3 regions of the Alkalibaculum bacchi genome follow, and region 3 is predicted to be linked to each of the others. Evidence: riboswitches for the same ligand, from Rfam matches in the RefSeq annotation. Region 3 holds a riboswitch; each other region holds the start of a gene.
What was found. A riboswitch is a leader RNA that binds a small molecule or an ion and turns the genes downstream of it on or off. The one in region 3 is predicted to bind cyclic di-GMP.

Region 1 (8,486 bases), on a different contig from region 3:
TTTCTAAATTGCCTTCTGGATTATCATCCATGATTACACCTCCATTCATCTATCTATTATAAATGTTTTTTTGTTCAATAAGCAAGGCAATAAAGCAATAGCTTACGAATTTTGCTTGTACAATAAGATAAAAATCGATATAATGCAGTATAGATGTAAAATATGGTCTTTTAAAAAGCCTGAAAAATATACAAATAAAGGCTTTCAGGTGTTTGTACAAGTGAAATTGTAGGGTTCATATCTATAGACCCTACATAGCGGTCACTAATGGTGACCTAACAGGTTTTACTTAGAACTTACAACTTATAACTTAGAACAAATGCGCGTAGGCGCTCTACACAGAGGAGTGATTTTGTTGGAAACAAATATGTCCACGGTATATAATCCAAAAGACATGGAAGAAAAAATATATTCTCATTGGGAGTCTCAAGGTTATTTTAAACCTGAAATCAATCCTAAAGGAGATCCATATACAATAGTAATGCCACCTCCAAATATTACAGGGCAACTTCATTTGGGACATGCTTTTGATGGTACATTACAAGATATTTTGACTCGTTGGAAGCGTATGCAAGGCTATGCAGCACTATGGCTACCTGGAACAGATCATGCTAGTATTGCTACAGAAGTAAAAGTAGTAGAGAAGATTCGCCAAGAGGAAGATAGGACCAAAGAAGAGATTGGACGAGAAGAGTTTTTAAATCGAGCTTGGGACTGGGCAACTGAATATAAGGGCAGAATTACCAATCAGTTTAAAAAATTAGGCGCTTCTTGTGACTGGTCTAGAGAAAGATTCACTATGGACGAAGGCTGTAGTGAAGCAGTAAAGGAAGCTTTTGTAAGATTGTACGACAAGGGCCTTATTTATCGTGGAAGCCGCATTATTAATTGGTGTCCCGATTGTAAAACCGCCCTTTCTGATGCCGAAGTAGAATATAGCGAGCAACAAGGTCATTTTTGGCATATTCGCTACCCAATTAAGGATAGCGATGAATATGTGATCGTTGCTACAACAAGACCAGAGACTATGCTAGGAGACTCAGGTGTTGCAGTAAACCCAGAGGACCAAAGATACAAACACCTTGTTGGAAAGACTGTAATTTTACCTTTAGTAAATAGAGAGATTCCAATCGTTGCAGATGACTACGTAGATATGGAATTTGGTACAGGTGTAGTAAAAATGACTCCTGCACATGACCCTAATGACTTTGAGGTAGGTTTAAGGCATAATCTTGAACAAATTAGGGTAATGAATGACGATGCTAGCATGAATGAACTAGCAGGAAAATATGAAGGTTTAGATCGGTATGAAGCTAGAAAGCAAATTGTAGAGGACTTGAGAGAGTTTGGTCTTCTAGAAAAAATTGAAGGCCATGATCACAATGTAGGTTCTTGTTACCGCTGCGATACAACTGTTGAGCCCATTATTTCTAGCCAATGGTTTGTAGATATGAAACCTTTAGCAGAACCGGCAATTGAAGCTGTAAAAAATAAGTCTACAAACTTTGTTCCAGATCGATTTAGTAAGATTTACTTTAACTGGATGGAAAATATAAAAGACTGGTGTATATCAAGACAGCTTTGGTGGGGACACCGAATTCCTGCTTATTACTGTCAGGATTGCGGTGAAGTAATGGTAGCCAAAGAAAAGCCAACTTCCTGTACAAAATGCCAGTCTCACAATATTTATCAAGATGAAGATGTACTTGATACTTGGTTTAGTTCAGCGTTATGGCCATTTTCTACATTAGGCTGGCCTAATGATACCGAAGATTTAAAGAAGCATTATCCTACTAATGTATTAGTAACAGCATATGATATCATCTTTTTCTGGGTAGCTCGGATGATCTTCTCTGGAATCGAACAAATGGGAGAAACACCCTTTAAGGACGTATATATCCACGGTTTGATTCGAGATTCGCAGGGTAGAAAGATGAGTAAATCCCTAGGAAATGGAATTAATCCTTTAGAAGTTATTAAGGAATATGGTGCTGATGTCTTAAGATTCACTATAGTAACTGGAAATGCTCCAGGTAATGATATTCGCTGGTCCGATGACAAAATCATCGCTAATCGTAACTTTGCCAATAAGATTTGGAATGCATCTCGATTTGTTATGATGAATATTCATGAAGATACTTTTGAGCAAGAAAGTCTTGCACTAGAAAATTTAGAAAATGCAGATAAATGGATCATCAGTCGATTAAATAAAATTACCTCTGAAATAACAGACAATATGGAAAAATACGAAATGGGTATTGCAGCTCAAAAGCTTTACGACTTTATTTGGAATGAATTCTGCGATTGGTATATTGAACTTGTAAAATCTAGATTGTATAATAAAGACGGTGGCAATAGCAAGATTGCAGCACAGTATACATTAGCTTTTGTCTTAAAAAATGCACTTAAACTTTTACATCCATTTATGCCTTTTATAACGGAGGAAATATATACTCATTTAGTTGATGAAGACACGATTATGAAAGCAGTTTGGCCTGTTTACAATGAAAAGTTTAACTTCCAAAAGGAAGAAGAGGAAATTGAACTCGTTATGGATATTATCAAAAGCGTGCGAAATATCCGAGCAGAGATGAATGTTGTCCCATCAAAAAAGGCAGAGATCCTCATAGTAGCCAAAGATCAAGCTATTGAACAAGTCATCTTAAATGGTAAAGGCTATATTATGAGTCTAGCAAATGCTACTGATGTTCGTGTACTAAATAAATCTCAGGTTCCAGACAATGTAGCAAGCAGTGTAATCAGTGGAGGAGAAATCTTTATTCCTTTAGCAGATTTAATCGACAAAGAAAAGGAAATTGAGAGGCTTAATAAAGAGAAGGCTTATCTTGAAAAAGAAGTAGACCGAGTAAATAAAAAGCTGGCCAATGAAGGTTTTGTAAAAAAAGCACCTCAGAAAATAATAGATGAGGAAAAGGCCAAAAAAGAAAAGTATGAGACCATGTTACAAAATGTAATAGAAATGTTAAACAAATACCTTTAGAGAAAACTCTTTAGCAGGGAGGCTTGTAGCCTCCCTGTATTTTATATAATAGGAAAGCCTATTTTTGACATTGGCTCCATAAGTTGCAGGGTTATTAAATAATGTAAGCAATCATGAAATAACTGATTAACAATTGTAAATAATGGTTAAAAATGGTAAATTACATGCTGATTTCGACAAAATACACTGTGAGCATGTGGTACTATAGACAGGCTGTTGTATTAAAATTATAATATACAATATTTATGTCGAATTAAAAAGGCAAAACTAGTGAAAGCTAGTGACGCAAAGCCAGAGTCTAAAGCTCAAGGGTAGCAAAGATCGTTCGGCCACTAAAACGCATATTTGAATATATGTTTTGAGTGGTTTTTTTAATGATTACTTTACTGTATAGAGCCTCAACTATAGATGGCAGTGTCGAAAAATGAAAAATGGTATGCGTTGAAAATTATCGAATTTTGTTTTATGATTAATGATATGCGGAAGGGGAGGTTTTAGATGGAAAATGTATATGATTGCATTAAGGAATTAAAGAATCAGATGAATAAATTAATCGAAGAAAATACTGATAATCTTCTAAGACCCGAAGTCATTGAAATTAGTCAGAAACTAGACAAGTTAATCTACGAAAGTATGACTGAAGATCAGTAGTTTTACTAGTGCAAAATATTCCATGTTCTCTTATATCTCTTTATGTCTTTTTTATCATGCGTCAAAAATATAATTTTTATTCTGATTACAAAAAAGACAATGTCTATTTTTAAGACAATGTCTCTATATTACTCATGTATTAAAGTATTGATGAGCTGAGTGTATAGTTTATCCCCGTTTTTTTCCCAATTTGAACATACGAATTCTGCTTGATTTTTGTTCACAACATTGAGCTTTATATCAATTAAAGAGACTTCATTTTCTAACAATACTAGGTTTACAATAAATTCTCCATCGCTCTGTTTTACATAAGAAGATTGATATTTTACCTGTCTAAGTACTTTGTCTTTATTTTGAGAGATGAACATTGTGATAATTTCTTTTATATAAGTTGGGATTCTACTTTCAAAGAGTTTAAGTGTAGATCTTCCTGGCTCAGAGATAGAGTAATAAGATACTCCAGCCTCCGACATTTCATAGATAAACGCATCTGTTTTAAGATTCTCAATCAGGAATTGAATATCAAAATAACTGATTTGTACATTTTCTAATATGATCTGTGTTATTTGCTCTTTTGTCATAGGTATGTTGAATTGAGACAAAGCAAATAAGATGATTAATTTGTTTTCTAAAATATTTTCAGAATCGAAATACATGACGCAAATCAGCCCCTTTATTAGTTATATTATATCACAATAAGCCGCAGATTGCCCTAGTTGCTTTGCAGCTTCGGTCGTTTAGAATAGCACTTTGCTTGTCAAAGAGCGAAGCGATGCAGAGAAGCATTAGTGATACCCATGTCAGACTTGCTCAAGAAGACGAGTGATGGCGAAGTCTGATTGGGTGCAAGTTACGACTGGCACTTGCTGTTTCGAACATTATAACAGAAAAAGCATATAATCGTAACTTTCATTATAGGAAGTTTAAATGTTAAAAACAAGCGAATTATGTAAATAGGAAAAAGAAATCTTATAAGATTATTTTTTATAAAAGATGAATAAGCTGGGACATTTCTAAATACTATTAAATAATAGATAAAATAATGGGAGGGGGATACCTTTGAAGGTATATTTTCTATCTAAAAAAACAATGGTCATCATAGCAGCGATTTTAGTTGTAATCATTTTATCATTAGTTTTTATGACTTCAAAAGGAGAAGGACTAGCATCTGTTTTTAATGCACAGGAGAAGTTATTGCCAATATACAGTGTAGACAAGGAGGATAAAACCATAGCCATATCCTTTGATGCTGCTTGGGGTGACGAATTTACTCAAGAAATATTGGATATATTAAAAAAGGAGGACATTAAGACTACATTCTTTTTAGTAGGCATGTGGGTTGACAAGTACCCTGAACAAGTTCAAGCCATTGCAGATGCAGGGCATGAAATTGGGAATCACTCTAGTTCACATCCAGATATGACCAAACTAGACAAAAATAAAATGAAAGAAGAGCTCAATAGTACAAACGAAAAGATTAGTAAGTACAAAGAGTTAGACACTTTTTTATTTAGACCGCCTTTTGGTGCTTATAACAATGATTTGATTAAAACCGTTGAGGAATTAGGTGGCTATACGATTCAGTGGGATGTAGACTCTTTAGACTGGAAAAATGAAGGCGCTGAGCAAATTGTCAATCGTGTAGTATCTAATGTAAAGCCAGGATCCATTGTCCTTTTCCATAATAATGCAGAGTATACTACTCAAGCTTTGCCAACAATCATTAAAGAGCTAAAAGATCAAGGTTATACTATTGTGCCTATTTCTGAACTCATTTATAAGGAAAATTATACAATGGATCATACGGGAAAACAAATTCAGAATAATGTTAAAAATTAAGATATTACATATACTAAACTAAAATGGAAATACGTAGGAGAAATTCATGAAAACAATAGGAATGATAGGAACTCATGGGAAAACATCAATTCTTTATATCTTAGAGCATATCTTGTTTTACGGCGAAAGAAATGTTGCTTCTTTAGGTGATTTGGGTTTACGAATGAACAAAAATAAATTGCCAAATGATATAGCTTGGATGGAAGCTATTGAAGAAATGAAAAAAAATGATGTAGAATTTCTATTGGTGGAAATACACGATAATACCATGTTTTTTGATATGGCTTTTGATTGTGTTATCCTAAGCGCAATGGATAAAAGCAAAAACAAGGATGTTTTAGAGGGGTATAAGCGCCTTATTTGCAATGCAAAATCTGTACTTCTAAATGCAGATAGTAAAGGTAGTTTAGAACTCATTAAAGGAATATCGAATCTATACGTCATAACTTATGGTCTAAATTCGAAAAGCACAGTTACAGCATCTACTATATATGTTTCAGAAGGCAGAATAGAATACAATTATTATTTACAACGAGGTGTTTTATCTGCGGGCAGTAAGGAAATAATGATACAAGAAATGCCCATTGTGTGCAATTTGCTCGGTTATCAAAATATATACAATACAATAGCTGTTATTACGACAGCTTTGTTATTTGATATAAATATAGAGGAGTCTGTAAAGGCTTTGACTTGTATAGAACCAATACAAAATAGGCTAGAGCTTCGAAAATACAAGGACATAACTTTTGTTTTTGATATGGCAAAAGACAACCGATCAATTAAGATGCTTTTTGAAACATTTCAGTATATTTATTATGAGCACTTGCATATTGTCATTTCTATGGAAAATCTTGAGGGCATCTTAAGTGGAGCCCTAGAGGAATTTCTGGAGGATTTTTCATATATTAGAAATTCCAATATTTATGCCGTAGGGAAGAGAAAGAAAATCTTAGATAATGCGAAAAAAGATATTTTAGTCGATGCACTTGTAAGAAATCATATTGATTTTCAATACTACAGTGATGTAAAGCAGTTTATTGGCAAAGATGCACTACGAAACGGGGAAGACTCATTGATTGTCTGTATTGGTTTTCATCATAGATTGTTCTAAATTGAAAGACAAGTGAATATAATATTTCATGATAACTTTTTGTTTATACTAGAAAGGAGAAAACAACTATGTCAGACAACTTAATAGAAAGCAACAAGGTCGTACTGATCGGCAAGATAGTCAGTGACTTTGAATATAGCCATACCGTATTTGGAGAAGATTTTTATGGTGTACTAATTGAAGTCCCTAGATTAAGCGAAAATGTAGATCAATTACCAATAATTGTATCAGAGCGGCTCTTGACCGATCAGAATTTTGCACAAGGAGATAAGGTATATATAAAAGGACAATTAAGGTCGTATAATAAAAAGATAGAGGATAAGAGCAAGCTCATCTTAAATATTTTCGCTAAAGACATCGAACCCTATGACGAAAATAGCGACGAAAAAAGCAATCCAAACTATATTTATTTAGACGGATACATCTGCAAACCTACAGTGTATAGAGAAACTCCCTTTGGCAGAGAGATTTGTGACATTCTCCTAGCGGTAAATAGGATGTATAACAAATCAGATTATATACCCTGCATCACATGGGGAAGAAATGCAAGATATGCAAAAAACATAGAAGTAGGCAATCATTTGAAGATCTGGGGGAGAATTCAAAGTAGAAAATATGAAAAGAAGTTTCTAGATGGCCAGGTCATTGAAAAGATAGCTTACGAGGTATCCATCTCAAAATTAGCTAAAGTAGATGATGAGGAAAACGATTACTTAGGCGTTGAGGAAGAGTAAATATTAATACATAAAATCTACATGTATGATGATGCATAATACTTCAATAGAATAGTAATGGAGATGAGTTCTGCTGTTAAGTATAGGAATCGTTGAATATTAATAAACCCCAGGTAAAGGGTACCTGGGGCATTCATATTATAAACCAAACTCTTCGGCAATTACTTTAATTGCTGTCTGCTGGTTTTCCGGATTAATCACGTATGAAATTTTAATTTCAGATGTAGTTACCATGTCAATTTCAATATTTTCTTTAGCAAGTAGAGCAAAGATTTGGGCTGCTACACCAGATTGACTTCTCATGCCGATGCCTACTACAGACAATTTAGTAATATCTTCTTTTGTATTTACTCTGATTTCAGGGTATTTTGATTCGAAATAGGATAATACCTCTTTTGCTTCTTTTAACTCGATTTTAGGCACAGTAAAAGAAACACTAACAGAATTATCCCTAGGAGATGTTTGACTAATCATATCAATATTAACGTCTTTTTTAGCAAGTCGACTAAAAATATCTGAAATTACTTGAATGCTATATGGAACATAATCCAAAGTAATTATTGCATCATTATTATCTATTGCCATGCCTGTAATAGCAGTACTTTCCATCATTTGTGCAACCTCCTTTATTATGGTACCTGGTTTTTCTTCTAAACTAGAAGCTACGTAAATTGGAATGCCGTACTTTTGACCAAGCTCAATGGCTCTTCCATGCATTACACCAGAGCCTAAACTAGCCATTTCTAACATTTCTTCGTAACTGATACGATCAAGTTTTTTTGCTTTTGAATACAACCTTGGATCTGTAGAATAGATGCCATCTACATCTGTGTAAATTTCACAAGGACATTGCAGTTTGCTAGCAATAGCCACTGCAGATGTGTCTGAGCCACCTCGTCCAAGTGTGGTAATATCTCTATGTTCATTTACTCCCTGAAAACCGGCTACGATGATGACTTTGTTATCTTTTAAATGATGTCTTAAAATCGTATCGTCAATATCGCTGATTTTAGATTTCATGTGATTGCCTACTGTCTTAATATTTACCTGAGGGCCAGTTAGGGATATGGCGTCACATCCTAATGCATTTAAAGTCATAGACAATAAAGAGATAGACACTTGTTCTCCAGTTGATATGAGCATATCTACC
Region 2 (8,486 bases), on a different contig from region 3:
TGTGTAAGCAAAATGCTGATCTTGTGTAAATTCTAAGTATACAGGTTGTTTTGTTACTAAAGTTGCTACCCCTAAAAGTCCTTCCATTGTTGGACTAAATTTATAACCAAATGTACCACCAGCATTATTTTCAACGATTACATATTTGTCAGGATCAACACCTATACCTTCTGCAGTCATTAGATGATGGAAATGTAAAGCAATACTCTTAGAATGAACAATTAACTTTCCGTCTTCATCCATATACGAGAATCCTGTATCGTTTTCAAGAGGCATATGTGGTTGTCTTCCAACGTAGAAATCATCTTCTACAGTGTATTTTGCTTTGTCAAATATTGGCGCTGTTTCTTCTCCCTTTATTACTCCACAGTCAAAATAAACATTTGGCGTTCCAGGATGGATTTCAATAGCATCTTCTGCCATTGCTTCAAGAGCACTCATATATGCAGGCAATACTTCAAGTTCAACTTTTACTTTTTTACAAGCTTCTTCTGCTATAGAAGGGTCAGTTGACAATACGATGGCTAAAGGATCGCCATATTGGAATATTTTTTTATCGCAAAGTATAGGTCTTTCTTTTCCATCCCCTTTATTTTGAGGGAATGCCAAACCATTAATTCTATTTGTTCCTGGAACATCTTTGTAAGTTAATACTCTATAAACACCTGGCATTTTTTCTGCTTCTGAAGTATCTATAGAAAGAATATTTGCATGTGATACTTCTGCTTGCACTAATTTAGCATGTAATGTTCCTTTAGGAAGTTGAAGTCCTAAATCTGCACCAAAATCCCATGTTCCTGTTACTTTAGCTAAAGCTGATGGTCTAATATATGCAGTACCCATCATTTGAGCGCCTTGTGGAAGTTTGTACCATATGTCTTCTGTCTTAATCTCGCCTCTCATCAATCTAGCTGCGTCCATTACAGCATCTACTATTGGTATGTATCCAGTACATCTACATAAATTTCTATGTTTTTGGAACCAATCTCTAACTCCTTCTCTAGTTGGATTGATGTTTTCTTCTAATAAAGCAACTGCTGACACGATAAAACCAGGAGTACAGAAACCACATTGAGCTGCACCATGAACCATCCATGCTAATTGTAAAGGATGTAGGTTTTCTCTAGAACCGACGCCTTCAATTGTTATAATCTCTGCGTCTTCTTTTACATTTTTCATTCTAGTAATACATGCTCTTACAACTTTACCATTAAGAATTACGGAACACGCACCACATTCCCCTTTGTTACAACCAACTTTTGTACCTGTTAAATGCATTTGTGTTCTTAAAAACTCTGATAATTTTGATTGAGGGTCAACAACAGCTCTTGTTTCAACCCCATTGATAAATAATGTTCTTTTAATCATAATTATCCTCCTTAAATATATTAGTTTACTACTACTATATTTAAAGCAATTTCCATGCCAAACTTTAAAACCTCTGATTTCAACAACCGGAACATGTGTTTGTTATTTTTTTTAACAATGTTCGTCCATTTATTGTTAGAAAATTGAACAAAGTGTCATTTATAATATTTTCATATCTCTATTTATGTGTTCCTTACTTTTGAGATCACAAATGCTATATTTGAATATTGTATTTCTTTATCTTATTATACAATGTATTTCTCCTTATACCAAGAATATCAGCGGAATGTGTAATATTTCCATTGCATCTTCTTATTATTTTTACTAGATGCTCTTTTTCTACAGATTCCATATCCATATTTTCTTCATAACTTTCTTGGCTACAGCGATTTAATCTCTTCATGAAATAGTGTACCGGAAAATTTTCTGTATTAATTATTAATTCAACGATATTTTGAAGCTCTCTTATATTACCTGGCCAATCATATTTTTCCATCATTAATATATTTTCTTCTGTGATATTAATTTTATTTTTATTCAAGTCCATAGAAATTTTATCCATAAAATAATCTAATAATATCCTTATGTCACTTTTTCTTTCTCTTAAAGGAGGAATATACAATGGCAATACATTTAGCCTATAATACAAGTCCTTTCTAAATTTTCCTTCTTCAACATCTTCTTCTAAGTCCCTATTTGTTGATGCAATTATTCTAACATCTACGGGTATCGGCTTTTTACCACCAAGCCTAGTGATAAAACCTTCTTCTAAAGCTCTCAAAAGTTTCACTTGCATGTCTAAGGGCATTTCTCCTATTTCATCCAGTAGAATGGTACCACCATACGCTAATTCAAACTTTCCAGGATTTCCACCTTTTCGAGCTCCTGTAAAAGCACCGTCCTCATATCCAAATAATTCGGATTCAATAAGAGCTTCAGGAATAGCTCCACAATTTATTGCAATAAAGGGTCCATCATTTCTAGAGCTCGAATTATAAATAGATTGTGCAAATAATTCTTTTCCCGTACCGCTTTCGCCCATAATTAAAACGGTCGAACTACTATCTGCTATCTTTTTTGCATATTCAATTATTTTAATTAGATTTCTATCTTGCCCTATAATATTATCAAAATTATACTTATACTTATTTACCTTATGATGATTTGCTCTTTCATTTTTCTTAAAAGTATATACTATTTCAAAACGTTCTTCGTCCTCATTGTAAATTTTATTTGCTTCTAAATCGTATGAGATATCCTTACATGAGGTGATATGAACCTTTTTTACTATGTTTTTATTGGCAAGGAGCATATCTTTTACTTGATGCCATTCATCAATTATTTGACCGATATTATGTTCTTTTAATTTGTTATTTTCTCCAAATATTTCTGCTGCTTTATCATTATACCTTTTTATATTCCCATGTTTATCTGAAGTGATAATACTCTCATTAATAGCATTAAGGACTTTGTTAATACTATTGTATTTTCTTTTTTCTTGTTCATTTTGAGCTTTAACAGCAATCATCTCTTCAATAGCTTTAGCTACTGCAACAACAATTCCAAGAGTGTGAGGATGTACATTTCTTGTATACCCGGTTAAATCCACGACACCAATTACATTGCCGTGACTGTCTTTTATTGGTGCCGCTGAACATGTCCATCTGTGATAAGCGTAAATATAGTGGTCTTCTCCAGTAAGCTGTACGGGATTTCCTGTTTTAATAACATAAGACATGGCATTTGTCCCAATATTTTCTTCATTCATATATGCACCTGGAATCATTTTAAGGCTAAAAGCCTCTGTTAAAATTTTTTCATCTCCCATTGCATTTAGAATACATCCTTCACTGTCCGTTAAAAAAACAAAGAAATCACTTCCCTTTGTAAATTTAATTAGTTCATTTATAAATGGGAGTGCAGTCATAATCATATCTCTGTTCTTCATAAGAATCTTTTGTAAATTTGCATCGCTAATTATTTTATTGCTGTATTTTTGTTCTCTTTTTAGTGCAAGCTGCCTACATCTTTCTTCAGATTCTTTTATTAATACTTTATAATTCCCCTTCATATCATCGCTCCCTTCACCCTCTTTTTAGTACATATCGAACACATTTTCACAGCAGACACCTTTAGTAACAAAAAAATATCTTAACAATAAAAAATACTTAAATATGTTATTGTTGTAATTATATCAATTGCTTCCAGTATTTTCAATATGATAGTAATTTATTACCTCGTTCCTCCTTACAATAATCACAAAGAATGGCTCTTTACTGGTTTAAATTTCTACCAGAACAGAGCCATTCTTTTTCTAAAGCACAGATTTATTTATTTTGCTTTGATTTCTCGTACATCCTTGCGCCTATTAGATTTTAAATTTTCGAATTGCTGATTGTAAATTTTGTGCTAAGTTTGCGAGACCTTCGCTAGCACCTGCTATTTCTTGAATAGATGCAGTTTGTTCTTCCATAGAGGCAGACGCTTCCTCTGTACCTGCAGAATTCTCTTCTGCAATAGCAGTTAAATTCTGTAATGTATTCAAGATTTCATTCTTCATCTTTTCCATTTCTTTACTAGAAACATCTAATTTTTCAACTGCACTTATTGCATCGTTCATAGCTTTTTCAACCATTATGTATTTATCTTTATTATTTTGAACGCTATTATATTGTTCTTCAAATATTGCAGATACTCTATTCATTGATTTTACTGCGCTCCCAACATTTGTTTGAAGCTCAGATATGGTTTCATCAATTGCCATAGTAGATGCAGAGGATTGCTCTGCTAGTTTTCTTATTTCTTCTGCTACTACTGCAAAACCTTTTCCCGCTTCTCCTGCTCTTGCGGCTTCGATAGCTGCATTTAATGCCAATAGATTTGTTTGATCTGCAATGGATTTGATTACGCTGCTAGCTTCTCCAATTTCATCTGAACTACTATTTGTCTGTAAGATGATACTATGAATGTCTTGGATAGCTTGCGTGCTTTCATCTGTTATTTGGATTAGTTTCTCAATTTCTTGTAAACCTTCACCCACTATAGTAGATACTTTTTCTGTAGTAACATTTAAGTTTTTTACATAGTTTAAATCTTGTTCTATGGTTTCACCTAGCTTAGTAGCTCTTGCTGAGCCCTCTTCTGTATTTAGAGCTTGCTCTGCAGCCCCTTTTGCTATTTCTTCTACAGTTTTTGTAACTTCCTCAGCAGTAGTTGCAGATTGTCCAGAGCTTGCCATTAATTCTTCAGAGGCTGCTGCTACTTGTTCAGAAGAATCATTAACTTCATTGACAATCATTCGAAGATTGTCAGTAATACTCTGGAATGATCTTGCCAATTCTCCAGTTTCGTCCTTGCTTTTTAAATCAGCTTCTAAAACATCTCTCGTAAGATCTAAATCGGCAAGGGTTTTTGCAAGAGCGGTTGCGTTAATAATAGGCTTTGCAATTGTATTGCCGATAAGATAGATTATAATTATACTTATGGCTAATACTACAGCAGTTAATAAAATAATTGCCTTCATTAAGGATGGTATTCCTGCTAATATTTCCTCTTCATCTGCGCTCATAATGAGAATCCAATCCGTATTATCAATAGAATCATATGCCGAGTATAATTCTTTCCCTTGGCTATCCTTATACTTGGCTACTCCTGTTTTTTCTTCTAGCACTTTCTTATGAAATTCTCCAGATGCCTTTTCACTGTCATCGGCTTCTGCTGCCTTTATGGGATTAATTTGATTGCTTACTACACTTCGATCTGAGTAGGCAATAATTGTCCCTTCTTTATCCATTATATAGGCTTGACCTGTTTCGCCGTATTTTAACGTATCTGTAATATCACTTAAGGCATTGCCATCTCGGCGTCCTAAAAGTGCTCCTACGATTTTTCCATCTCTTTCAATAGGTGTCGCATATATTAAAACAACTTCACCTGTGGCTGGGCTAATACCAAAATTCAACGCATTCTTATCGCCCTTTAAGGCTTTCCATACAGGGTCTGTTTCTGGCAGCTGGATTGTCCTTCCATCTGTATAAGTTACGGTTCCATCTAATTGCATGATTCCAAAATTAATAAAGTCAGAAACTTCTACTTGTTTTTGCAAAATAGGAACTTGAACCTCTAAGTCCATATTTTGGATTTCGCCTAATTGGGCAAGTACTTCTAGCGTTCTTCTTTGAATTTCCATTCGGTTCTGCACTACTACTGCTCCATCATTAGCAGATGTTATAAGACCTTTTTCTGCTTCCACTGTAACAATTTTACTAGCGCTATTGATGGAGATGATTCCTAAAGCTACAGATGAAAATAAAATAAGTGCAGAAAAATAAACCACTAATTTCATTTTAATACTTCTCATGTTAACTCCCCCTTTTGTTAAAATAAAAAAATCCCTTTTAAAATTAGATAAAAGGGTTTTGTTTATAATATGCAACTGGCTACCTTGCGACAAATAAGTCGGTTAGGCCCATAGCTTTGCGTCCTTACCTTTCGGTAAGTTTGCCCTTAGATGTAATTAAACTGTCAAAAATTTATTTTATTATTTCTATCATAGTTAAAATCTCTTAATAAATCAACACCTATTTTACATATTTCGGCACTTTTTTAATTTAGCTGCGATACATTATACGATTGTTAATCCTATTGTGGTTAAATAATAGATATAAAAGTAGATTTTTTTATTCATGGATCACGTTTAATTCCCTTAATATTCTTTTTATTAGATAAAGTACATCTTTTTTATTTTTGGGGCACAAATAATCCAGTCATATCCACTCCTTCATGCTCTAGTAGCTTTACCTTTTTTTCAATTCCACCTGCATAACCGGTCAGACTTCCGTTGGTGCCTACTACACGATGACAAGGTATAATGATAGATATGGGATTGTGTCCCACAGCACCACCTACAGCTTGAGCAGACATCCTGTTTTTCCCTATGCGTTTTGCAACTTCTTTCGCCATATGACCGTATGTTGTCAGCTCACCATAGGGTATTTCAGTGAGAATTTTCCACACCTGCTGTCTAAACTCACCACCTATAGGAGCAAGAGGTAGCCTAGATATTTTTGGTTTCTTACCAGTGAAATAATCATCTAACCATGCTATACCTTCTTTAAGTATTGGAATATCATCTTTTTCGATAATATTTTTTGGCATTGTGTTTCCGATATATTTCTGTTCGCCAATCCACAGACCAATAATACTATCTTCATCACTTGCAAGCAATATATCCCCAACGGTCGATTTGTAATGTATCGAGTAGTACATTTTCTCCTCCTCTAATTCTATATTTATATTCAACTGCGATTTTCTTTCATCGTATATCTATTATTCTTCGATATTTGAATGTCCTAAAAATAAAGAAATTCTTTTTTGATACTTTATTGTTGGCATGAAGCATAACACTCCTAATGTGCCAAATGCAATCACCCTATTGGAAATGAATCCTTTATCAATATATTCCCAAACAATAACCGAGTTCTTCTAAAAAATAGCGATATTCCTTTTCGCTTTTGTAACTCTGTTGTGCGACAAACTCAGCGGTTCGGCGACATGTCTCTTTGGAAAATTTGAATCTTAGTTGTAACGGACCCACCACCATTCTTATCGTTGGATAATATAAGTTCTCCATGATATTTTGTAATAATGGTGTTTGCTATATATAAACCTAATCCATGATGTCCAGTTTTGGTTCTGCTATCATTATCCATTGTAAATCGCTGTTTTCCATACTTTAGCATTTTTTTAGAAAAACCATTCCCCTGGTCTATTACTTGGATAATGAGATAAGAATTATCAATAAAACCATTAATAATAACACTAGAATTTTTTGAAGAAAACTCTACTGCGTTTGACAAAATGTTCATCAATGCTCTTTCAAATTCATCTTTGTTTCCTTGTATATATAAATCTTCTTCAATATCTATGTTCCATATCATATTGAGATCATAAATTTTTCCAAGAGCCTCTCCCTGGCTTCTTATAAAATTTGTTGTTTTCATAGCGCTGATGATTTCATCAGATTTACGATAATCAATTTCTTTTTTTGTAATAGTCAGCAAACTTTTTAGATATCCCTCCATGTGTTCACTACTTTCCTCAATATAACCGCAATAAGATTTCTGCTCATTTGTCAAATTTGTTTCACCAAGTAATCCAACATTCCCTTTAATTATCGTTAAAGGCGTTTTTATATCGTGTGCTAAAGCTGATATTTGTTCTCTCTTTTGCTGTTCTACTGACCATTGTTCTTCTAGGGCCTTTTTTAATGAGTTTTTCATCTTATCAATCCCTTTAAGAACCATGCTGATTTCTTCTATATTACTCGTACCTACATTAAAATCTAAGTTCTGTTCTTGTATTTTTGCCATTGGTATTAGAAGGGTTTTTAATTCATTATTAACCTTTTTGGCAAATCGATTAGACCACAAAATGATCAAAGCTATAAGCTGAATAAAAAATACAATCACTATTGTCAACTCAGCATTAGGTAAAGTTCTCCTTAAAATTTCATTTCTATATTGCGCAGTTAAAGGATAGGTAATAATCAATATCCCCTCATCACGATCAATCGTTATTATATACTTTTCTAAACCTGTTGATGTTTTTCCTTGTTGATATCTATCCCAGTTTATTTTTATATCCTTAGAAGAAAAATTTCCATATAGAAAATCTCCTTCCTCAGAATAAACACCAAAATTACACATTGGAGTCAATAGTTCTATGGTCACCCTAGGTAAATTCTTTAACTCATCGTAATTACTTTGAATTATTTTTTCTGAATAATTTGCTGGATAAACTCCAATGGAGGCTACAATGAACAAGTAATAGTTCACTAATATTAAAATAATAATAAGTAAACCAAGGGATACAACATATTTAATAAAAGTTGTACGTAGTTTTGTACTTTTTCTTATTCCCATTTATACCCTATTCCCCAAACTGTCTTTATAGGTTCTTCTTTAAATTGAGTAAACTTAGCTCGTATGTTTTTTATATGTTCAACAATTGCACTTAAATTACTCTCTCTCTCATATCCAAAAACAACTTCAAATATTTGTTCCTTAGAAAATGTCTTGCCTCGATTAAGAGCTAAGTATTCACTTATTTCATATTCA
Region 3 (8,486 bases):
ATGCCAACGAAAATTCAAGGAGGAATTACACATGAGAATTAATAACAACTTATCAGCAATGAACACTTATTCAAGATTAACAAGCGCTAACACTGCAAAGAGCAACTCTTTAGAAAAATTATCTTCAGGTCTTCGAATCAACAAAGCTGGGGATGATGCGGCAGGTTTAGCAATCTCAGAAAAAATGAGAGGCCAAATTGGTGGGTTAAATCAAGCTGTACGAAATGCACAAGACGGTATTTCGTTAATTCAGACTGCGGAAGGTGCTTTAAGCGAAACTCACTCTATTCTTCAAAGAATGAGAGAACTATCCGTACAATCTTCAAATGATACCAACACATTAGATGATCGAAGAGAAATACAAAAAGAAATTGAACAATTAAAATCAGAAATTAATAGAATTTCAGATTCCACAGAATTTAATACTCAAAAATTGCTCAATGGTAGTTTAGGTGCAGTAGGAACATCAAGTGATAAAACAATTGCAGATGTTACAAGTGCAACTGGGTTAAAAGTAGGGAAATATGAATTAACAGTCACTCAAGAAGCTACACAGAGTACTAACACATTTACTGCACCTACTGATTTTACTGCACTTACTAATGATTTCTCAATAAATGGAATTAAAATTGATTTAACAGGAGTAACTAGTGCAACTGATTTTGCAGATAAAGTCAATGCACAAACAGAGAAGACAGGTGTATCAGTAGATAATAATGGTGAGGTGTTTACTGCTAAAGCGTATGGTTCAAGTGCGGAGGTAGTTATTGGAGGTACTGATTATACAGGAGGTACTTTTGTAGCTGGAGACAATGTTGAAGTAAATATCAGTGATGGTGATATGGTAACTGAAGAACTAAAAGGTGTTGGTCAATCAGTAATTTATAGAGGTGCCGAACTAGAAGTAGCTGGAGCTGATAGTGATACCGCTACAATTAACGTAACAAAAAGTGGTGCAGCGTTACATATCGGTGCTAATAAAGATCAAAATATGTTAATAGACATTAACGAAATGAGTACAAAAACACTCGGTAGTAGCACTAATAAAGTTAAAGATATCGACGTATTAACACAGAGTGGTGCAAATGAAGCTATTGCAACACTAGATGAAGCTATCAAATCAGTATCAGCTGAAAGATCTAAACTTGGTGCTACTCAAAATAGATTAGATCACACAATCAACAACTTAACTACAACATCTGAAAACCTATCTGCTGCTGAATCACGTATTCGTGACGTAGATATGGCTCAAGAAATGATGGAGTTCACTAAGAACAATATCTTAAGCCAAGCAGCTACAAGCATGCTTGCACAAGCAAATCAAATGCCACAATCTGTACTTCAATTACTTCAATAATAGTTTTTAAAATAAGCCGACTGTTATGCGGTCGGCTTTTTTTAAAAAGCTGAATGCGGAAAGCGGAAAGCTGAAAACATATCTCGCCTAGGGGCGAGGTAGTGTAAGATCCTTTGTCGCAGGCTCCTCAGGATGACATGAGTAGTAGGGGTGGCTTTAATTGGCATACATAGTTACTATTAGTAATCAAAGGTTTTACTTAGAACTTACAACATAAAACTTAGAACTAATGTGCTTTTAATTTTGCGAAGAGAATTTCCAAAAGTACTTTTCGCAAAGCGAAAAGTTTCAATAATTGTTCAATGTTCAATGTTCAATGTTCAATGTTCAATGTTCAATGTTCAATGTTCAATGTTCAATGTTCAATGTTCAATGTTCAATGTTCAATGTTCATTGTTCATTGTTAAAGGGGTGTTTTTATGATTCATATTACTCGACCTATAACGCAGACTCAAAAAACCGTACCAAAAACAGAAGACAAGTCTTTAGATAATCATTTAAGTGAGCGGAAGGCTCCTGAGCTAGTGGTTTATTCTAAGGAACAAGGACAAGCACGTGACTACAGCCGAGAGGATTTAGAAAGGGCTGTAGAGGATAGTAATGAGTTAATATTTCGAAATGAAGAGCAGTTTAAATTCGAAATCCATGAGCGAACCAATCGCATTATGGTAAAGCTGGTCAATACACAAACCGATGAAATCATCAAAGAAATACCTCCAGAAAAGATATTAGATCTTGTGGCAAATATTTGGGATTTGGTTGGTATTTTAGTAGACGAAAGGGCGTGAAATAATGGCAGGAATTAATTTTATAGGGTCTTATTCTGGGATCGATCAGACGTCGATTGATAAGCTTATGGAAGCGGAAAAATTGCCTTTGGTGCAATTATCGAATAAAAAGACAAATCTTACAGCAAAACAAAATGCGTGGAAGGATATTAATACGAGGCTAAATTCTCTAAATAGTAAACTTAGTGCATTAACGAAAACCGATACTCTTAATGCAAAATCTTCTACTTCTACGAATGAAAATACTGTTTCTATTACGGCATCTAAGAATACTTCTGTAGGAGATTACAAAATACATGTAGAGCGATTGGCGACGAGCACTAGTGTTCTTTCTGGAAAAATTTCTTTACCTGAGGGTGGGATTACCAAGGCTTTAGATATAAGTGGTACTTTTACTATTAAAAACAGTGATGACAAAAGTGTAGATATTACGATTGAAGCAGGGGATTCTCTAAGTAAGATCACCAGTAAAATTAATGATGCATCAAAAGACACAGGTATCAGCGCAACGATTATTGACGATCAGCTCTATCTTACAGATGCAAAAACAGGTAATCGTGCCATCACATTATCAGAAGCTGAGGGTAGTACGGTCTTAGGAAAACTTGGTCTGACTACAGAGGCAGGTAAGAAGGTTGAAGAAGGTACTACTGCAAAGTTTACCATTAATGGAGTAAGCGTAGAGCGAAATTCCAATGAAGTGAAGGACGTTTTACAGTATACAACCATTCATTTGAAGAATACCCACGAAGAAGGAAAACACGATACGGTCAAAGTATCATTAGACACTTCCAAGTTATCTGGTGCCATACAGGATTTTGTAGACCAGTATAATTCTACTATGACTTTTATAGAGGACAAGCTAGCAGCAGGAGATCCTAAAATACCAGGTAGTGGAGGAACTTTGGCAGGAGATAGTACATTAATGAGGCTTCATTCCTCTCTTCGTAATCTGGTGACTTCTACTATAGGTAATGAAAACACGACGATTAAAGATATTTCGGAACTAGGGGTCACTACCATAGATAAGTTTGGTAAATTGCAATTTGACTCTAGTAAATTGACCGAAGCTTTAGAGAAAGACCCACAAAATGTAGCGAATTTCTTTAATAGTAAGGACAGCAAAGGTGAAGAAAGTGGTTTTGGCGTACGATTAAATGATTACATTAATTCCTATATTACATCTGATAAAGGGATTATCAAAGGCAAGACAGAAAGTTTAGAAAAGACCTTAGAAGATTTAAACGATCAAATCGACCGATTTAACCTCCGAATGGAAAAGAAACAAGCCCAATACATAAAGATGTTCACCGCCTTAGACGTAGCCATGATGGAAGCAGAGAGCCAGATGAGCTGGTTGGTGGGGCAGATTGATGCGATGAATGTGAGTAAGAAATAAGGTGGTAAGGTGGTCAGCAAAACCGTCTTAGCCACCAGTGGTAGCTTAATGGAGGAACGATGAGGGCGCCGTTCCCTATGCATTTAGATGCAGGAGGTAAGAAGTTGGAAGTGGGAGGCTAGGGTCAAGCTTTGGGGTCAAAGATCCTTCGTCGCTTGCGCTCCTCAGGATGACAAAGCAGTAGCTTAGATCTAAGGGGTGCAGAGACTTGTGTAATCACCGAAGCTAACTACCTCAGTCATCTTGAGCGTAGCGAAGGATCTTACACAATCTCGCCTAGGGGCGAGTTCCACTTTCCGCTTTTTTCGACTAACAACTCTGATTAGCTAGAGCACTAATTACTTTCAGAAACCTCATATATCAAATAACCGCATAAAGGAGAAAAAAATGAACCACGCTTATGCAAACAATGTATATAAAAATAATCAAATCACGACGGCACCTAAGAAAAAACTGTTGATTATGTTATATGATGGTGCTATAAAAAATTGTAAGTTAGCGGAGATGGCTTTAGAGAGTAAGGACTATGAAACGGTTAATACAAACCTAAAGAAAGCTCAAGATATAATAAATGAGTTTATGGTTACCTTAAATTTTGAAACAGGTGGAGACATTGCCAAGAATTTATACCAGCTTTATGAGTATATGAATTTTAAACTCGTCCGTGCTAATATTGACAAAAATCCAGAGGGTATTATTGAAGTGAAAAATTACCTGCAAGAGTTGAGAGACACATGGGCGCAGATTTAGAAAATTTACTTGACCGAAGGAATGAAATTCTAAAAAAGGTGATCGCAAACATTCAATCTTGGGACGGAGAAATAGAAACAGGTATAGGGTTGATTGAGGAGAATAAAATCGAATTTGATCAAGTCATAAAGATTACGGAAGCTGTCAAAGAAGAACAAGGCTCCTATGCAGAAGACGAAGTTTATCGCACAAATATTAATATTCTTTCTACAGCACAAAGAGAATTAATGGAATCCTTACAAAAGAAAAAGGCAAATTTGGTAGGAGCTATGAAACAAGTGAAAAAACGAAATAATGTAGTAGATAGTTATATATCTGTCAGTAAAAGAGCTATATTTATAGATAAGGATATTTAAGTATACGTAAAGTTTAAGGTATAAAATAAATTTGATTTCCAACATTCTAACACACAAACGTAGTTGTCATTAAAAGACGATTAAGGTAGAACGATAAATTAAATCTTATTCAAGTTAAATAAAACCAAAGCGCAAAGAAAATCCATGTAAAATCCATGTATTTTTTGCGCTTTTTGTTGTTAGATGTAAAAATTTGTGATAATATGTCATATAAAGATAATATGTACTATAATGGCAAACTTATCGAAAGGTAAGGACGCAAAGCTATAGGGCCTTCGCAAGATGGCAGCCAGTTGCTATATTTTTTTTGTCAATTTTTAGTAATATTGTAAAAGGTCTACTTTATTTTAAAATAGTCAACTTAACCTATATGTTTAATAGGGAGAATAAGAAAGCTTAAAAATAGAACTTACTAATAGACGACTAAACTTTTAAGTTTAGAATAATTTGTACTAAATTATTAACGATTGCTAACCAAAGTGGAACAGCTATTAAACAACTGTACAAGAATCGTTAGACTATTGTATAAAATGGGTATTAGAAACTGTATAAAAGGGGTTTTACAATGAGTAATTTTAGTTATGATTTGATCAAAAAAGGATTAGATATGTCCTCTTTACGTCAAAGAACCGTATCTAGCAATATTGCAAATATCAACACACCTGATTACAAAGTGAATAAAGTTCAATTTGAAGACTTACTAAAGACAGCCATAGATGAAAATGCAGTGACTTTAGAAAAATCTCATCCTAATCACTTTGGCATTGGGGAAGTAGAAGATATAGAACCTATTGTAAAAAAAAGAGAATCTACTTCTCTAAACGACAATGGAAACAATGTAGATGTCGATTTAGAAATGACCGAATTAGCAGCTAATGAATTGTATTACAATACATTAGTCTCTCAGTTGAATTCTAGGCTCGCTAATTTGAACTATGTAATTAATAAATAAGGTGGTCAGGTGGTAAGGTGGTCAGGTGGTAAGCAAAACCTTATAGCCACCACTGGTGGCTGATGTGAAGATCCTTCGCTGCGCTCTAGGATGACCGGGGAGTTGGTTAGAGGCGATTCTTCGTATCTCTAAGTGCCGAAGGCCCAAGCTCTTGTCTCAGTCATTCTGAGCACCCAAGCTCTTGCCTCAGTCATTCTGAGCACCCAAGCTCCTTGCTCATTCATTCTGAGCGCCCTAGCTCCTGCCCCAGTCATCCTGAGCGTAGCGAAGGATCTTTGAAGACTAGCTATTAGAGAACAAACAATATACTAAGACATTTTTAAAATGTTTTTAAAGTGAGGTTAGTTTAATATGTCAGTGTTTAACTCCATGCAAATTAACGCAAGTGGATTAGCTCTTGAAAGATTAAAGATGGATACGATTTCTACAAATATTGCCAATGTAAACACTACTCGAACAGAAGAGGGTGGGCCTTATTTGCGTAAAGACGTAGTCTTTGAAGAGAAATTAAGAACTGAAATCAGCAAGGTTACAGGACGTATGGAAAAAAAGAGCGCTGGTGTTAGAGTGGTTGGCATTGCTCAAGATGAGGAAAATCTCGAAATGGTTTACAATCCATCTCATCCTGATGCCAATGAAGAAGGATATGTTATGATGCCAAATGTAAATATGGTAGATGAAATGATTCATTTAATCAGCACACAGAGAGCATACGAAGCAAATGTAACTGCCTTAAATACCAGCAAGAGCATACTAAAAAAGGCCTTGGAAATTTCTAAAGGGTGATTTCAGGTTAGTGGAAAGTGGAAAGCTGAAAGTGGAAGAAAAATAAGCTGAGACAGGGGAGGGAACGGTGCCTCACCGTTCTATCACTAAGCCACCACCGGTGGCAAAAATGCTTTTCCTTACCACCTTACCACCTTACCACCTTAAAGCTTACCACCTTAAAAACAATAGAATTGAGGAAACGTAAATGAACATATTGTCTTTATACAATAGTATTCTAGCTAATACAAACCAAATAAGTTATGAGTCATTAGCAAGTGCCAATATACCTACAGTCAATAAAACAGATTCTACCATTTTACCGAGTGAAAACTCTTCTGTTGAAGGAATTTCTTCCTTTAAAGATATTATTAGCAATGAAATTGAAAAATTAAATAATACCCAGGTAAAGGCTGATAAATTAACACAAGATTTCATTACTGGTGAAGTTGAAGATTTGCATAGTGTTATGATAGCAACAGAAGAAGCCCGAATTGCCTTAGAGCTTGCCGTTCAAGTTCGCAATAAATGCGTGGAAGCGTATAAAGAAATCAACAACATGCAATTATAGTTGACTTGTAAAGGAGTTATTTTAATACGATGGAAAGATTTGTGGCAGTTTTAGATGGAGCAAAGAGTGGTTGGAACAAGATTGACAAGAGGAAAAAAGTCTTAATGATTACTTTTTTAGTAAGTATTCTTGCCTTTGTTTCTATCTATACCTATTTTACACAAAGAACAGAATACGTTACTTTATTTAGTGATTTAGAACTTAGTGATGCAGGAAATATCGTAAGTGATCTAGAAACGAAGAAAATGAAGTATAAATTAGAAAATGGCGGTAGTGATATCCTCATTGACAAAAAACAAGTAGATGAATACCGTTTGCAATTGGCAATGAATGCAATGATGCCTGAAAATTCCACCGGTTTTGAGATCTTTGATGATACGGGCTTAATGGCCACAGAAGAAGATCGAGAGATCATGTATCAAAGGGCTCTAACAGGAGAACTACAGCGTTCAATTATGTCCTTAGAGGCTATAAAGTCTGCAAAAGTGCACTTAGTGATGCCTGAAAAGAGCATATTTGAAAAAGAGGATAAAGAGGCTAGTGCATCTGTTATAGTAGATGTAAAACCCAATCAAAAAGTCACAAACGACATGGTCAAAGGCATTGCCTCATTGGTTTCTGGGGCAGTAGACAATTTGCCTGAAAAAAACATTCAAGTAATTGATTCAAAGGGCAATCTCCTCAGCGCATTTTTACAAGAAGATACTGAATTAAATGCAACAGATATTGCATCTGGCTATCAAGAAATAAAAAAACAATTTGAATCAGAGCTTGAATCCAATCTAGATGATTTGTTGGGCAGTGCTTATGGCAAGGATAAAATAAAAATATCCGTCTATGCAGATTTAGACTTTGATTCAGAAGAAAGCACAATAATCACATATCAAGAGCCTGTTCTTCGAAGCGAGCAAGTATCTGCTAGTGGAGATACTATTGAGATGCAAAATGCTACCGGTGGCAATATAGATGACAATGTAAGTAATGTAGTAGAGAGCCAACAGGGCAGCGGCTCTACTTATGAAAGAACTATAAATAATGAATTAAACTCTACCACAACCCAAAGGATAAAGGCTCCTGGAAAGGTAAATAAATTAACTACATCTGTTATTTACGATGGGGAGCTAGCAAATCGAGATATTCAAAGCATACAAAATATTGTGGCGTCAGCAACAGGATACAATGTAGAACGGGGCGATGTCATTACCGTTGAAGGTGTAATCTTTGACAAAACCAGTGAAAAACAGCTAGAAGAAGAACTACGAGCCATTGAATTAGAAGAATTAAATAATCGCAGTCTATTTGAAAAATACGGTGAGTACGTGATTTTCGCATTATTAAGTGCCCTTGGAATTGTGATATTAATAGCTCTCATTAGACTCATCTTCTCTAGGAGAAAACAGAAAGAGTTATTTGCTAATAGGGAACTAGCTCAAGGTCAATTAGCGATGGATTTGCAGCCTGAAGCAACAGCAATGGAGATGTTAAGGATGGCAAATGAAGAGGATACGAAACAATCTTTAAATATAGAAGTAAAAACAGATGCGAAGG

Region 1: another riboswitch for cyclic di-GMP. It lies ahead of DES36_RS08125 (aspartyl-phosphate phosphatase Spo0E family protein); the one in region 3 lies ahead of flgB (flagellar basal body rod protein FlgB).
Region 2: another riboswitch for cyclic di-GMP. It lies ahead of DES36_RS06160 (methyl-accepting chemotaxis protein); the one in region 3 lies ahead of flgB (flagellar basal body rod protein FlgB).

What each region holds. Positions count from the first base shown of each region.
Region 1 is NZ_QNRX01000009.1:67,155-75,640, reverse strand. Features, by position in the region: gene DES36_RS08130 (valine--tRNA ligase) at 320-3,001, shown strand; cyclic di-GMP riboswitch class I at 3,252-3,338, shown strand; gene DES36_RS08125 (aspartyl-phosphate phosphatase Spo0E family protein) at 3,500-3,652, shown strand; gene DES36_RS08120 (DUF4364 family protein) at 3,781-4,308, opposite strand; gene pdaB (polysaccharide deacetylase family sporulation protein PdaB) at 4,712-5,491, shown strand; gene DES36_RS08110 (Mur ligase family protein) at 5,538-6,602, shown strand; gene DES36_RS08105 (single-stranded DNA-binding protein) at 6,671-7,336, shown strand; gene DES36_RS08100 (aspartate kinase) at 7,475-8,486, opposite strand, start outside.
Region 2 is NZ_QNRX01000006.1:142,447-150,932, forward strand. Features, by position in the region: gene DES36_RS06150 (molybdopterin-dependent aldehyde oxidoreductase) at 1-1,368, opposite strand, end outside; gene DES36_RS06155 (sigma-54-dependent Fis family transcriptional regulator) at 1,583-3,439, opposite strand; gene DES36_RS06160 (methyl-accepting chemotaxis protein) at 3,737-5,728, opposite strand; cyclic di-GMP riboswitch class I at 5,796-5,883, opposite strand; gene DES36_RS06165 (methylated-DNA--[protein]-cysteine S-methyltransferase) at 6,109-6,636, opposite strand; gene DES36_RS06170 (HAMP domain-containing sensor histidine kinase) at 6,906-8,291, opposite strand; gene DES36_RS06175 (response regulator transcription factor) at 8,282-8,486, opposite strand, start outside.
Region 3 is NZ_QNRX01000001.1:161,525-170,010, reverse strand. Features, by position in the region: gene DES36_RS00835 (flagellin N-terminal helical domain-containing protein) at 32-1,357, shown strand; gene DES36_RS00830 (flagellar protein FlaG) at 1,777-2,145, shown strand; gene fliD (flagellar filament capping protein FliD) at 2,150-3,544, shown strand; gene fliS (flagellar export chaperone FliS) at 3,932-4,294, shown strand; gene DES36_RS00815 (hypothetical protein) at 4,279-4,650, shown strand; cyclic di-GMP riboswitch class I at 4,874-4,951, shown strand; gene flgB (flagellar basal body rod protein FlgB) at 5,216-5,602, shown strand; gene flgC (flagellar basal body rod protein FlgC) at 5,954-6,388, shown strand; gene fliE (flagellar hook-basal body complex protein FliE) at 6,576-6,938, shown strand; gene fliF (flagellar basal-body MS-ring/collar protein FliF) at 6,968-8,486, shown strand, end outside.